3 regions of the Comamonas sp. 26 genome follow, and region 1 is predicted to be linked to each of the others. Evidence: riboswitches for the same ligand, from Rfam matches in the RefSeq annotation. Region 1 holds a riboswitch; each other region holds the start of a gene.
What was found. Region 1 has a riboswitch for glycine ahead of gcvT (glycine cleavage system aminomethyltransferase GcvT). Riboswitches for the same ligand answer to the same signal wherever they lie in the genome.
Positions count from the first base shown of each region.

Region 2: linked by a shared signal. The riboswitch ahead of CLU84_RS06185 (trimeric intracellular cation channel family protein) and the one ahead of gcvT (glycine cleavage system aminomethyltransferase GcvT) in region 1 are both predicted to bind glycine.
Region 3: linked by a shared signal. The riboswitch ahead of CLU84_RS15835 (D-amino acid dehydrogenase) and the one ahead of gcvT (glycine cleavage system aminomethyltransferase GcvT) in region 1 are both predicted to bind glycine.

Region 1 is NZ_PEFL01000001.1:2,221,310-2,226,084, reverse strand. Features, by position in the region: gene gcvP (aminomethyl-transferring glycine dehydrogenase) at 1-249, opposite strand, end outside; gene gcvH (glycine cleavage system protein GcvH) at 355-729, opposite strand; gene gcvT (glycine cleavage system aminomethyltransferase GcvT) at 848-1,984, opposite strand; glycine riboswitch at 2,051-2,178, opposite strand; glycine riboswitch at 2,197-2,307, opposite strand; gene CLU84_RS10260 (MBL fold metallo-hydrolase) at 2,359-3,432, opposite strand; gene CLU84_RS10255 (hypothetical protein) at 3,605-4,090, opposite strand; gene CLU84_RS10250 (DHA2 family efflux MFS transporter permease subunit) at 4,228-4,775, opposite strand, start outside.
Region 2 is NZ_PEFL01000001.1:1,352,151-1,356,925, forward strand. Features, by position in the region: gene mnmC (FAD-dependent 5-carboxymethylaminomethyl-2-thiouridine(34) oxidoreductase MnmC) at 1-1,678, opposite strand, end outside; gene CLU84_RS06185 (trimeric intracellular cation channel family protein) at 1,850-2,515, opposite strand; glycine riboswitch at 2,568-2,687, opposite strand; glycine riboswitch at 2,701-2,792, opposite strand; gene CLU84_RS06190 (oxidative damage protection protein) at 3,083-3,358, opposite strand; gene CLU84_RS06195 (sulfate ABC transporter substrate-binding protein) at 3,505-4,539, shown strand; gene CLU84_RS22325 (hypothetical protein) at 4,599-4,775, shown strand, end outside.
Region 3 is NZ_PEFL01000002.1:271,502-276,276, reverse strand. Features, by position in the region: gene nhaA (Na+/H+ antiporter NhaA) at 1-110, opposite strand, end outside; gene CLU84_RS15840 (DMT family transporter) at 465-1,397, shown strand; gene CLU84_RS15835 (D-amino acid dehydrogenase) at 1,571-2,839, opposite strand; glycine riboswitch at 3,011-3,109, opposite strand; gene CLU84_RS15830 (amino acid permease) at 3,640-4,775, shown strand, end outside.

The DNA.
Region 1 (4,775 bases):
GCTGGCAATGGCTTTGAGTTCAGCCAGCGCTGCCGCTTCAGTCACAGGCGGGGGCAAGTCCATGGGCTTGGGGCGGGCGATGGATGCGGGCACCACGTCACGAATCAGCGCATTCAGCGTGGGCTTGCCGATGACGTCCAGCATTTTTTGCTGCTCGTCGGTATCAGGGCCGATATGGCGGGGGAGGAACTCGCGGGAGTTTTCCAGAGACTCCAGCGAAGCAACGGGAGCGGGGGGCGACATCAGCATGGGAGGGACCTATTCTCGAAAGCTGTGACTGGCAAGCACCGGCAAGTGGTGTCGGACGTTTGCCATAAAAAAACGGCCTTCGCGTCTGCGAAGGCCGTGTGCCAATTAATTGTCCTTGGCGAAGTCGTTGTAAGCGGTTTCTTCCATCAGACCTTCGAGCTCGCTCACATCGCTCATCTTGACCTTGAAGAACCAGCCGGTGCTCAGCGGGTCGCTGTTGGCCAGTGCGGGGTCGTCGCGCAGGGCTTCGTTGACTTCGATGATTTCGCCGGTCACGGGCATGTAGACATCAGCGGCGGCCTTGACGGACTCAACCACGCCAGCGACATCGCCAGCCTTGAAGGTGGAGCCGACTGCGGGCAGGTCCACAAACACCACATCGCCCAGCGCGTCTTGCGCGTGGACGGTGATGCCGACGATGGCGGCATTGGTGTCAGCGACGTTGATCCATTCGTGTTCTTTGGAATACTTGATGCTCATGGAAGGCTCCAGATGGGGGATTCGGGGAATCAGATGTTTGAGAAAGGTCCAGCGCGCACTTTAGCGGCGTTCTGTGACCTGTTTGGCGAACTGGCCTGACTGTTCTGCGGTGGCAGCCTTAGCCGCGGTAGTAATGGGTGGGCACAAACGGCGTGGCAGCTACCTTCATGCGCACGGGCTTGCCGCGCACCATGGCGAAAATCTCGGTATCCACTGCCGCATAGTCGGGCTGCACATAGGCCAGCGCCACAGGCTGGTTCAGCGTGGGGCTGAGCAGGCCGCTGGTGATGTGGCCGATATGCTGGCCGTCCATGTTCTCCAGCACCGCAGGCTCGCGCACGGGAATGCGCTCAAGGGCCACAAGCCCCACACGCTTGCGCGTGAGCTGCTGCGGATTTTGCAGCTGCGCAAGCACAATGGCCGCGCCGGGAAAGCCGCCTTCGCGTTCACCGCCGGTGCGGCGTACCTTCTGGATAGCCCAGTTCAGCGCGCCTTCCACCGGGGTTGTGGTGGTGTCGATATCGTTGCCGTACAGGCACAGACCCGCTTCTAGACGCAAAGAGTTGCGCGCGCCCAGACCAATGGGTGCGACTTCGGGCTGGGCCAGCAATGTCTCGGCCAGAGCCTCGGCAGCGTCGCTGGGCACGGAAATTTCAAAACCGTCCTCGCCCGTATAGCCGCTGCGCGTGATGTAGAGCGCGTGGCCTTGCCAGTCAAAGTGATTGCCAGTCATGAAGACCAGATCGCTCACGCCGGGGATCAGCCGGGCCAGCGCAGTTACGGCTTGTGGGCCTTGCAGCGCCAGCAGGCCGCGGTCGGGCAGGGGCAGGACTTTGCAGCGCTGGCCTATGTGTTTTTGGATATGCGCAATATCGGCCGCCTTGCAGGCACCGTTGACGATGAGGAACAGGTCGTTGCCCCGGTTGACGAACATCAGGTCGTCCAGAATGCCGCCTTGCTCGTTGAGCAGCAGGCCGTAGCGTTGCTTGTGCAGACCAAGACCTATGATGTCAACGGGCATCAGCGATTCAAGCGCAGCCGCTGCGTCAGGGCCGCGCAGCAGCAACTGACCCATGTGCGAAACATCGAACAGGCCTGCGGCTTTGCGGGTGTGGAGATGCTCGGCCATCAGTCCCTGAGGGTACTGAACGGGCATGGAGTAACCGGCAAACGGCACCATGCGGGCGCCTAGTCTCTGGTGCAGGGCAAACAGCGGCGTGGTGCGCAGGTCGGAAGAAATATCGGCAACAGTCACAGGCAAGCGCTCCGGTCATTCAAACCAAGATGAGTGGCTATGCACGGCGGCTGCCATGCCTAGCGGGCTTGCCCTGCTGTCCGCTTTACCTGAGAGATTCGCCGCCGCAGTGAAGTCGGGCGGTTTGCTCCTTCGGTGGATGCCATCACCTAGCGCAATTGCGTAGTGCGGCATCTCTCTCCAGCAAGGAACGCTGCCTGCATTCAGCGCGGCAGCGCTTGTCAGTCCTTTTGCCTGAGCGTTTGGGCACCAGGTGGGGTGTCTGCGCCTTCGGCGGTGCGTTGCAGCGTGAAGCTGAGAGCACTCTCTCCTGACAGTGGCAATTCTAGTAGAACTGTCTGACCAGCCCTGAATAGTTTCTGGCAGGCTGGGGTTTACGATAGCTCTGGCACAGAGGCCGCAGTGAATGCGTTTTGGGGCATGCAGGCCCGCCACCAAGGGCTGCAGGCGTGGGGCTGGTTCAGGTCGATACGCTCGCCCATCATGGGTGTGGCGACGGGGATGGCTTGCTGCTGGCCCAGATACAAAATCTGCTCGAAGGGGTCCCACCACGCGTGCATGGCCAGATTGAAGGTGCCGTTGTGAATCGGCAGCAGCCAGCGGCCCTGCAGGTCCTGATGGGCTTGCAGCGTTTGCTGTGGGTGCATGTGAACATAGGGCCAGTGCTCGTCATAGGCACCGGTTTCCATCAGCGTCAGATCAAAGGGGCCAAAGCGCTGGCCTATCTCTTTAAAACCGTCAAAGTAGCCGCCATCGCCACTGAAGAAAACGCGCAGTGGCAATGCGCTCTGCAAATCTTCAATCACCCACGATGCCCACAGCGTACGGTTCCCGTCGCCAAGCCCACGGCCTGAAAAGTGCTGGGCGGGTGTGGCGGTCATGCGCAGGCCATTGACTTCGCTGCTCTGCCACCAGTCGTGCTGGCGGACTTTTGCGGCGGGAACGCCCCAGTCCATGAGTCGGTCACCCACGCCAAGCGTGCAAAGGAATACGCCCACTTTGGGAGCCAGCGCACGGATGGTGGCACGGTCCAGATGGTCGTAATGATCGTGCGAGAGGATGACGCCATGCAGCGGGGGTAGTTCATGCAGCGCAACTGGCGGTGCATGAAAACGTTTGGGCCCGGCAAAGGAAAACGGCGAAGCGCGCAGAGAGAAGACGGGGTCCGTCAGCCACCAGCCGCCGCGCAGCTTGATCAACACAGTGGAGTGACCTAGGCGGTACAGGCTGCGCTCAGGCGCGGCATCCAGCGCGGCGCGGCTGAGTTTTTGTAGGGGAAGTGCGCTGCCGGGCTCGGTGTTGGCGGGCTTGTTGAACAGAAATTTCCACAGCGTTCTGGCATCCGGCTTGGGGCCGTTGGCTGGGCGCGGATGGACGTTGTGAAAGAGCCCGTCCCGGTTCTGGGGCGATGCCTGATAGTCAGCGATTGAAGATGAAAAGCGAATCAAGTGCAGGGCCTGAAGTCAGTCAGAGTGAATAGTTGAGGCTGGGCTTGTGCACTGCAAGCACAAACTTGCAAGCAGCCGTATCTGAGTGAAAGGTTCGGATTAAGAGCGGCTAACGCTACCCAGCAAACCGGAGGTTTGCGTTTGAGGCGAAGCAACGACGTATTAAGGTGCTCTAAGGTGTATTCGCCACCGGTTCATTGATGGGCGGAAAGATCAATTCATAAGGCTGCTCGAAGCAGGTGGTGACGGGCTGGCCCTGGCGCATGCCGGGCTTGAACTTCCAGCGTGTAAGCGACGTCTGAATGGTTTTCACGATGCGTGGGTCGGTCTTGGCGGGTTGCCAGAGCACGCGGCCCAGCTCGCCTTGAGGAGTGACTTCAAGCAAGAAGGTGACGGTGGTGTGAAGCCCTTTGGGAAACCAGCTGGACTGGATGATCGGGCTTGTCTGGCGGCGCAGCTGGGGTTGCTGATCCAGCTGGGCCATAGGAATGCATTCTGTGCGTGTCCATTCTGGCCATGATGGCTGGCTCACCGTGGCTTGCGCGCTCTCCGTATTGCCGGGCTTATCCGGTGCAACCGTGGTGCAGGCACCAAGCACCACGGTTGCGAGGGTAATGGCGCAGATGGCCGCAGGGCGGGAGAAGTTTGAAATAGGCATGAAAGTATTCTTGCCCAAGTTCCAATAAGCGCCTTTTTCTCTCAAAAAAATAGCTACCAACGCTGATGGATAAAGCGCTGGCAGCTATTTTGGCTTGAAGCTTGGCGTTACTACTCTGTGCTTTTACTCTGCGTTTCTCAATGCGCGCCAGCGGCTGCGTCTGCTCCGCCACCGGCCTGCGGAGCAGGGCGCTTGGTGAACCAGATCAGCACGATCAGGCTCAGGAACAGAAAGGACGATGCCAGAAAGATATCGTCCGCAGCGCGGGTGAAGGCTTGCTGGTCAATCAGCCGGTTGATCTGTGCATAGGCCTGCTCTGCACTCATGCCCGCCGCCTGCAATTGCTTTACGGTGATGGCAAACGTGCCCTGGCCTTGCACCAGCAGCTCTGTGAGGTGAGCGTGGTGCATGGAGGCCCGGTTTTCCCACAGGGTCGTGGCAATGGAGGTGCCCATTGCACCCGCCGTAATCCGCACAAAGTTGGACAGGCCTGCGGCTGCCGGAATGCGATCTGGCGTCAGCCCGCTGAGCGTGATGGTGGTCAGCGGAATGAAGAAGAAGGCCATGGCGCCGCCCTGAATCAGCGTGGGAATCAGGATATGACCGAAGTCCGTCTCTACAGTGAACTTCGAGCGCATCCACAGTACCAGCGCAAACACCATGAAGGCAGCAGTCGCCATCTTGC
Region 2 (4,775 bases), 870 kb from region 1:
CATCAAAAAAGGATTGCAGCGCCTGCCGGCATGCGGGCAGCAGGGCGGCCAGCTTCTCGCCATTGCCCGCATGTGCGGCCTGCTGGTCTGCGGCGCTGGGCGGCAGCTCGGTCACATCGCGCTCGAAGGTGGAGCCCATGATCCATTGGTGCGGGCTGGTAGGGGCGTCACCCGGAAAGTCCGGTACCAGATTGCCGTGGCCGTTGACCGGGAAGGGCGGCATGGCCGCCTGAGTCTGTGCCGTATGCTCGGCCACGCTGACTTGCCCGCGTATGGCTTGCAGCTCCCACAGTCCGGCATTCATGCCACTGGCTTGCAGCAGTGTTTTGCTGGCCGGGCCCAGCGCCAGAACCAGCATGTCGGCCTGGGCAATGCTCTGGCCCTGCAGGTTCAACACCTGCCACTGACCGTTGACTTCATCGCGCTGCAGCCTGGCGGCATCGGTATTGCCCTGCCACTGAATAAGGGTCGATTGCATCAAAGCCCGTACCAGTTGCGCAGGCCTGACCCAGCCCGCCTGCGCGTGCCACAGGGCGTGGCTGTCATCAGGCAAGCGGGCGGCTTGCAGATGCTGAGCAGTAGCGGGCTTGCTCCACTGCAGGCCCCAGCCGTGCTCGGCGCTGCCTGTCTTCAGCCATTGCGGTGGTAGGTGGGCGGGCTCGTTCAGGTCATGCTCCAGCACGCCGCCATGGGCCCAGTCCTCGTCCGTTTGCAGTTTTTGGGCAGCGCTCAGTTGCTGCAAAGTTTGTAGCGTGGTGCGCACGCCGCTGCGGGACAGACGCGATAAAACACTGTCATCGGGTGAGACATGGGGGCAGAACAACCCTGCAGGCAGACCCGATGCACCGGCAGCGGGCTGCGCAGCACTGTCGAGCACGGTGACTTGCCAGCCCCGCCTTGCCAGACTGGCTGCGGCGGCTGCACCGGCCAGCCCCGCACCCAGCACCAGGCAGTGGCCTGGTTGTTTGACGGGCGCAGGCAGCCCATCCGCACGGTGGCGGGGCTCCCACGCAGGGTTGTAGCTGGCCTGCAGGTTGTGTCGCTTGGGAGGCGTTCCCGGCACTTTTTTGACGTCAAAGCCCTGTGTCTTCAGGGCTTGCCGCACGCTGCCAGCCACGCACCAGGTCGCCAGCTGCGTGCCACGGCGGCAGTGGCGGGCGATGTTTTTCATGGCATCTTCATCCCATAGCTCGGGGTTGAGCTGGGGCGAAAAGCCATCGAGGTAGACGCTATCTGCCGTGAGCTGCTGCTTGCGCAGCATGGTCTGTGCCGGGCCTATATACAGCGTCAGCAGAACTTGGCCCTCTTCAAAAGACAGGCGGTGCACGCCTGGCAGCAGCCCCCACCACTGCTCGGCCAGTTGCAGGCCCAGTGCGCGCAGCTGGTCATCTGCAGGCAAGGACTGCAGCAGGTCTTCGCGAGAGACGGGAAACGCCTCAACCGAAACGAAATGCAGCAGCCGCGTGCGCTGCGGGTCAGCTTTCCAGGCCGCCCAGGTCACCAGAAAGTTCAGGCCAAAGCCAAAACCGGTTTCCAGAATCCGCCATTGCGGCGTATTGGCCCATGCAGCAGGCAGGCCGCAGCCGCCCAGAAAGACATGGGTAGCCTGATCGAGGCCGCCATCTTCGCTGCGATAGCGATCCTGAAAACGAGAGCTGTAGGGGGTGCCATCAGGCATCCATGTGATGGGTTCAGACATGGCAGGGGAAAACGCATCCACAAGGCGTGATGCTTAAAACTGGTGCGGTGTAAGTATCAGGGACAGCGAGCAAGAGCCGTCTCGCAGCGAGGCTGTCGTCCCCCTCTCGCAGAGAGAGGGGGAAGCCGCAAAGCGGCTCAGGGGGGAAGTTTATTCCCAGCGTTGCTGGTAGGAGAAGACAGGAAGACGCCATTTAAAACGAATGGCCGCCATACGAAAGGCCAAGCCACCGGCAAAACAGACGATGGTGCTGATATTGGGGCTGACATCCAGGTGACGCAGGCCCAGGAACATCAGGCATACGGCCAGCGACACGCTGGCATATAGCTCGCGGCGGAAGACGACGGGCACCTGGTTGCACAGCACATCACGCAAAATGCCGCCGCTGATGCCGGTAATCATGCCCGCCATGATGACGACGATGGTGGGGTAGCCCAGCTCCAGCGCGGTGTTGCAGCCGATCAGCGAGAAGGCGATCAGGCCCATGGCGTCCAGCAGCAAAAACACTTGCTTGAGTCTGTGCATGTGGCGTGCAATCACCGTGGTCAGCAGGCCGAAGCTGATGACCAGATACACATATTCGGGATGCTGCGTCCAGCCAATCGGGTAGTGGCCCAGCACCATGTCACGAATGGTGCCGCCGCCAAGGGCTGTGACAAAGGCAATGACGACGACGCCAAAGATATCCATATTGCGCCGGCCCGCAGCAAGCGCGCCGGACATGGCTTCGGCAGTGATGGCCACCAGATAGATGACCAGCATGACGGTGAAATTGGCGGTCTGGAACGAGTCCAGCAAAGAGACGGAAGGAAGCATGACGGCACTTGAAAATAGACCAGCCACTCACATCAACAGGAGTGTCTGGTTTGCCTCTCCCGCTGTCCTTTTACCTGAGAGTTGCGCATGTGCACCTTCGCGGTGGACATGCTTGCCCCTTCGGTGAGCCCTGCAAACTTGTGATTGCGGGCTGCTCTCCAGTTGGCGATATCCGGGCCTTGTCTGACCCACCTGCGGTACTTATTGCCTGAGCGATTATGGGAGTTTGCGCCTTCGGCGGGAACCGTTGCAGGTTCCGCTCTCCCGCAGGATGGGCGCGATTTTAGCCAGTTATGGCGGTGTTTTACGGGTTAGTACCTGTGTTGCCTGGGTTTGATGATCTGTTTTTTGTTTTATTTGAAGTCTGGCTTTTCGTTGGCGGCTGCGATGGCGATGATGGAAAGTTAATTTTGATAGCTGCTCGCGCTTGCTGTGCTTGGGGTATAGGCAGGTTTTCCTTGATGCCTGACTGTGACAAATCTGGCGCCTTTGGCCGCAGCCAGCAACAAAAAAGCCCCGGGCAATGCCACGGGGCTTTTGTATCTGAGGTCTCTGACTCAGGCGAGCTTACTCAGCGCTTGGAGGCACGTAGCCCTGAGCCGCATCTGCTCCGCCACCAAAGAAATGATTTTCCATCTGACGGGACAGGTACTGGCGGGCGCGCGCGTCGGCCAGGTTCAGGCGGTTTTCATTGATCAGCATGGTCTGGTGCTTGAGCCAGTCGGCCCAGGCCTGCTTGCTCACGCTTTCATAGATGCGCTTGCCCAGTTCGCCGGGTGCAGGGGGAAAGTCCAGGCCTTCTGCATCCTGATCCAGCTTGATGCAATGAACGGTACGTGCCATGTGTAGGGTCCTCTTGTGTGATTACAGATGTTTAGGTAATAACAAACTGAAATCTTAGTAGTTTGAGTTTTAAGACTGCGGATCAAGAATGCATAGCAACGGGGGAGAAGAAGCCCGTTATCCATTCACTCCAAGAACACAGTCCAATGAAAAATCGTCGCAACTTTATCAAGTTTCCTCTGGCTGCCGGTCTGATTGCTGGCTTGACCCTCTCCGCTCTGCCCACATTGCCTGCTTTTGCACAACAAAGCGGCGTGCAATTGCTCAACGTGTCCTATGACCCGACTCGTGAGCTGTATGTGAATTACAACCAGGCGTTTGCCAAGCACTGGAAGGCCACGCAGAACCAGGATGTGACCATCAAGCAGTCGCACGGTGGCTCGGGCAAGCAGGCGCGCTCCATCATTGACGGTATTGATGCTGATGTCGCCACGCTGGCGCTGGCCGGTGATATTGATGCGCTGGTCAAGAACGGCAATGTCAAGGCTGACTGGCAAAAGCGCCTGCCGCACAACAGCGCGCCTTATAGCTCGACCATTGTGTTTCTGGTGAAAAAGGGCAACCCCAAGGGCATCAAGGACTGGGACGATCTGGTCAAGCCCGGCGTGCAGGTAATTACGCCCAACCCCAAGACCTCGGGCGGTGCCCGCTGGAACTATCTGGCCGCCTGGGAGTTTGCCAAGCGCAAGTACGGCGGTGATGCGCAGGCCAAGGATTTCATCACCAAGCTCTACAAGAACGTGCCCGTGCTGGACACCGGCGCGCGTGGCTCCACCGTGACCTTTGTGCAGCGTGGTCTGGGCGATGTGCTGCTGGCCTGGGAAAACGAAGCCTATCTGGCGCTCAAGGAATTTGGCCCTGAGAAGTTCCAGATCATTGCGCCTTCGCTGTCCATCCTGGCTGAGCCTTCGGTAGCCGTGGTCGACAAGGTGGTGGACAAGCGCGGCACGCGTGCCGTGGCCGAGGCTTATCTGAAGTACCTGTACTCCGAAGACGCCCAGCGCATTGCCGGCAAGAACTTCTACCGCCCCACCGATGCCAAGGTGGCGACCGAGTTCGCCAGCCAGTTCCCCAAGCTGGAGCTGTTCACCATCGACAAGGCCTTTGGCGGCTGGGCTGCGGCTGACAAGGCGCACTTTGCCGACGGCGGCAGCTTCGACCAGATTTACGCCAAGAAGTAAGCACAGCGCGGCGGGCTGGCCCGCCGCACACCAGATCACAGCAACAACAGGAGCGGGTAATGAGCAATTTCTGGAGCCGTCTGGGACAGTCTTTTTTGAGCGCAGGAGCCATGAATGCACGCCAGCCGCTGTTGGCGTGGGAGGCTTCGTGGGACGAGGCCGAGGCACTGATTGCCAGCGGCAAGCTGTGGCCTGAGCCGCAGCAAACTCAGGCCGGGAGCAGGGAAGCGGAGACA
Region 3 (4,775 bases), on a different contig from region 1:
TGTGCAATTTTTGCCTGCATGTGCTCGGTAGCAGTTTGCAGGGCGGGGATGCGAGGAGAGTTTTGGGGTGCAGAAGGCGCAGGGGCCTGCACAATGGTCTGTGGGTCCATCTATCGATTCAGGTGTCTGAAGTCCTTTGCCCGAGATGCATAAAGGCATGAGGCAATGCCTCATTGCTGCATCAAACGCTGCAAACAACTGGCGCGCTGGCGGCCCGACCTGCGCATGAAGATTCACCTGCCATCACCACCGTATGTGGCGGGCACCCGCTGTGAATTGTAGCTAAAGCTGTTTGATTGGCTTCGATTTGAGGATATTTGTATTTGATGCGGCTGTCGCCATCAGTCCTGTATGCATTCGCATTTCACGTCACCTTGGCTCAAGCAGGCGGGCTGCATGAATTGCGTCAGCAGTCGCGAATGGGCGGCGCTATGCTGGTGCGGCAACAATAGAGAAGGCGAGTCATGTCGGGCATCGGAACGGAATATGTGTGGGTGATCGTGGTGCTGTTTGCGGCTGCTGCGCAGACGGTGCGCAACACGGCCCAGCGCTCGCTGACGGCGCAGGTCGGCACCATGCCTGCCACGCTGGTGCGCTTTCTCTACGGCTTGCCGTTTGCCGCTGTCTATCTGCTGGCGCTGTATGGCTTTGGCGATCAGCCACGGGCGCTGCCGCAGTTCAGCGCTGTGTATCTGGGCTGGATTGCGATGGGAGCGGCGTTTCAGGTTGCGGCCACGGCGGCTTTGCTGATGGCCATGAAGGAGCGCAACTTTGCCGTGGCGGTCACGCTGTCCAAAACCGAGGTGCTGCAGGTGGCCTTGTTTGCCGCCATGTTCTTGCATGAGCTACCAACACGCTGGGCGCTGCTGGCCATGGTGCTGGCCACTATCGGTGTGCTCATGCTGTCCTTGCCGCCGCGCGGGCAGATTTTTACGCTATCGGCATGGGCAAGCAAGTCATCGATGTATGGACTGATTTGCGGAGCCTGTTTTGCCCTGGCCACGATTGGCTTTCGTGGCGGCGCGGTAGAGATTGCGCGCCTAGGTGTGGACTCGCCCTGGCTGTCTGGTGCATGGGGTGTGCTGATAGCACAGAGCATGCAGTCATTGGTCTTGGGCGTCTGGATTGCGAAGACCCATGAACAGGGCCTGCGCCCCATCTTCAAGGCCTGGCGTATATCGCTGCTGGCAGGCAGCATGGGCGCGGCGGCATCGCTGGCGTGGTTTACCGCCTATGCTATGCAAGGCGCAGCGGCGGTGCGCACGCTGGGCATGGTGGAGGTGGTGTTCAGCTACCTCGTCTCGCGCCGCGTGTTTAGCGAGCAGCTGTCGCTGACGGAAAAACTGGGCATGGCGCTGATGATGCTGGGACTGGTTTTGATCTGTTTGCAGCTCTGAATTTGAGAGCTGCCCGCGCATGTTTTTTGCCACTTCTGTATTGAATAGTGAATAAAGTAGTCAGTGAGTAAGCGCAGGCAGCTCTTTAATCAATAGCGGATCAGCGGAGCACCAGACCTTGCAGGCAAAGGTCTGGTATGGCTTTATGGGTTGTCAACAATGAGTGGTGTGAATCAGGCTCTTGCTGGCGTCATGGAAGCGGGCCTTGGTGTCGTTGCTGTGCTGCCCAGAGACTGCTGAACGATATCGCCAACCATGTCGGCCGTGATGGCGGACAGCGTCCAGCCCAGGTGGCCGTGGCCGGTGTTGTAGAAAACGCAGGGCTTGCTGCCGCGACCCACGCGGGGCAGCATGTCCGGCATCATGGGGCGCAGTCCCGCCCATGGCACGACGCTGCGGGTGCTGACGCCAGGGAAGCATTGCTGCACCCATTCAATCAGCGGTCTGATCCGGTCGGCGCGGATGTCCTTGTTATAGCCATTGAACTCTGCCGTGCCCGCCACGCGGAAGCGGTCGTCGCCCAAGCGGCTGGTGACCAGCTTGGTTTCATCGTCGAGCAGGCTGACGATGGGCGCTGCCGAGCGGCTGACTTCATCGAGCAGATTGATGGTGATGGAGTAGCCTTTGACGGGGTAGATGTTGACCCGGTCACCCAGCTGCGATGCCAGCGTGCGACTGGCCGTGCCTGCGCAGACGACGATGCCGTCAAAGTTTGCTGTGCTGGTTTCCTGCCCTTGGCGGGCCGTTACGCTGGCTTGCTTGCCATGGGCGTTGACGGACAGAATTTCCTGCTCGTACAGGCAGCGCACGCCCAGGCGTGAGCAGGCAGCGGCCAGACCGCTGGTGAACTTGTGAATATCGCCGGTGGAATCGCTCTCGGTGTAATAGCCGCCGTAGTAGCTGCCGGACAAGGTGGGCTCGATGGCACGCATCTCCTGCGGCGTCACGGCGCGGCGCTCCAGCCCGCCTTGGGCCAGCAGTTTGGACACCCGGCCCGCATGCTCAAAGCCCGCCTGATTGCGGTAGATGTGAAGAATGCCTTCTTTCTTCAGGTCGAAATCAATGCCTTCACGCACGGCCCAGTCAAACAGATGCTCGCGCGCCGCAATGGCGAGGCGGGCGGTCTCTGCGGTGTTTTTCTCGTAGTGGGGAATGGCAGCCAGAAATTCGCAGAACCACGAAATTTTGTGCCAGCTGGGCTTGGGGTTGAGTAGCAGCGGCGCATCGCTTTTGAGCATCCACTTGAGGCCCTTGAGAATGGTGGACCAGTGGTTCCAGACCTCGGCATTGGAGGCCGATAGTTGTCCGCCATTGGCGAACGAGGTTTCCATGGCGGCGTAGCGCTGCTTTTCGAAAAGGGTGACGGAAAAACCGCGGCGCGCCAGGGCGTAGGCGGTGGTCACGCCCGTGATACCACCACCGATAACGGCGATTGTCTTCATGATTCAGGTTCCAGAAACGTCAAGGGTGGAGCCCGTGCGCAACATACGCAGCGGACGCCCCCTCTGTTCTGGACCTGAGAGATTCACGAAGCAGCGCCAGGGGCGATATTCGCTTGCTCCTTCGGTATGCCCGGCGGACGATGACGTCTGGACATTCTTCAGAGTGTTAAAGCAGTGATGCCGATCCTTTTGCCTGAGAGTTTCCGGGGCGGTTGCTCCTTCGGCGCTGCATACGAAAGTTTTCGCTGCAGTCTCTCTCGGCACCACTAGGCTGAGAGCCTGATGGCGAATGTAGGTAAAAGTCGGGTGGTTGGGTATACGGGTTTTCTAGAGTTACTGGCTTTGCTGGCGTTCAAGTTTCTGAAAAATAGATAGCGGCTTGCGCCTGTTATTGAGGAGTCTTGAAGCCGAATAATGCGTAAGTGGCCTAAAGGTAAGCGCAAGAAGCTTCCAATTTCATAGCGTAAAAAGCTGTCAAGTGGGTTTGAGCAGCCCCAGAGTCAGCCCCTGCATTGGCGCAGCCGGGTATGGCCGTTGAAGGTTTTGGGCAAAATGACATCTTTGCCTGTCAACTGGCCTAGCGATATCACCGCTTTGCCACTGAAGCGCCCGACTGGGGTAGCTGCCGATACAGGATGCAACGGGCCTTACCGGCCTCGGCGTTCTGCTTCATGGCTTCGTTCCTGTGTCCTTGTTGTCTGCGATCGCATTGGTCGCTTTTTTGCGTTGCTTGCCGCAACGCCTGCGGGATGGTTGGGTGTTTTGTGCAGATGGGCGCAAACCAATACAACAAGACATTTATGTCCCAACCCAACTCAAGCCAGCAACCCGCGCATACCGCGCTGGCGACTGGCAGCAGTGACAACGCGAAACCCCAGTTGCACCGGGTGCTCAAGCAGCGCCACCTGAGCATGATTGCCATTGGCGGAGCCATCGGCACAGGTCTGTTCGTGGCCTCTGGCTCGGCTATTTCGCAGGTCGGCCCTGGCGGCGCGGTGCTGACTTATTTGCTCATCGGCATCATGGTGTACTACATCATGACCAGCCTGGGCGAGCTGGCCGCGTTCATGCCGGTGGCAGGTTCTTTCTCGACCTACGCATCGCGCTATGTGGATCGCGGCTTTGGTTTTGCGCTGGGCTGGAACTTCTGGTTCAGCTGGGCCGTGGTGGTGGCGGTCGATCTGGTGGCGTCACAACTGGTGATGGCCTATTGGTTGCCCGATGTGCCGGGCATTATCTGGAGCGGAATATTTCTGCTGCTGATGGTGGGCCTGAATGCTTTTTCAGCCCGAGGTTTTGCCGAAGCCGAGTACTGGTTTGCGCTGATCAAGGTGGTGGCCGTCGTGGCTTTTCTGATCACCGGCGTGCTGATTCTGTTCGGCATTATCAGCAACGGTCATGTGCCAGGTTTTGAGAACTGGACTACGGGCGATGCGCCGTTTGTGGGCAATTTCGCCACCTTTGTGGGCGTAGCCATGATCGTGGCCTATTCCTTCCAGGGCACGGAGCTGGTCGGCGTGGCCGCTGGCGAATCCGAGAATCCGCGCGAGAACGTGCCGCGTGCCATTCGTCAGGTGTTCTGGCGCATTCTGCTGTTCTATGTGCTGGCCATCATCGTCATCGGTTTTCTGATTCCCTATACCGACCCGCAACTGCTGCGCACGGATGTGGCCGATATTGCGGTGAGCCCGTTCACGCTGGTGTTCCAGCACGCGGGTCTGCTGTCGGCTGCTACGGTGATGAATGCAGTGATTCTGACCTCGGTGCTGTCTGCCGGTAACTCCGGCATGTATGCGGCAACGCGCATGCTTTTCAATATGGCGACCGAGGGCAATGCTCCGCGCATGTTCTCTCAATTGACCAAGAACGGCGTGCCGCTGTATGCGCTGATCGGCAGCACGCTGATTGCCAGCCTGTGCCTGTTCTCGTCACTGTA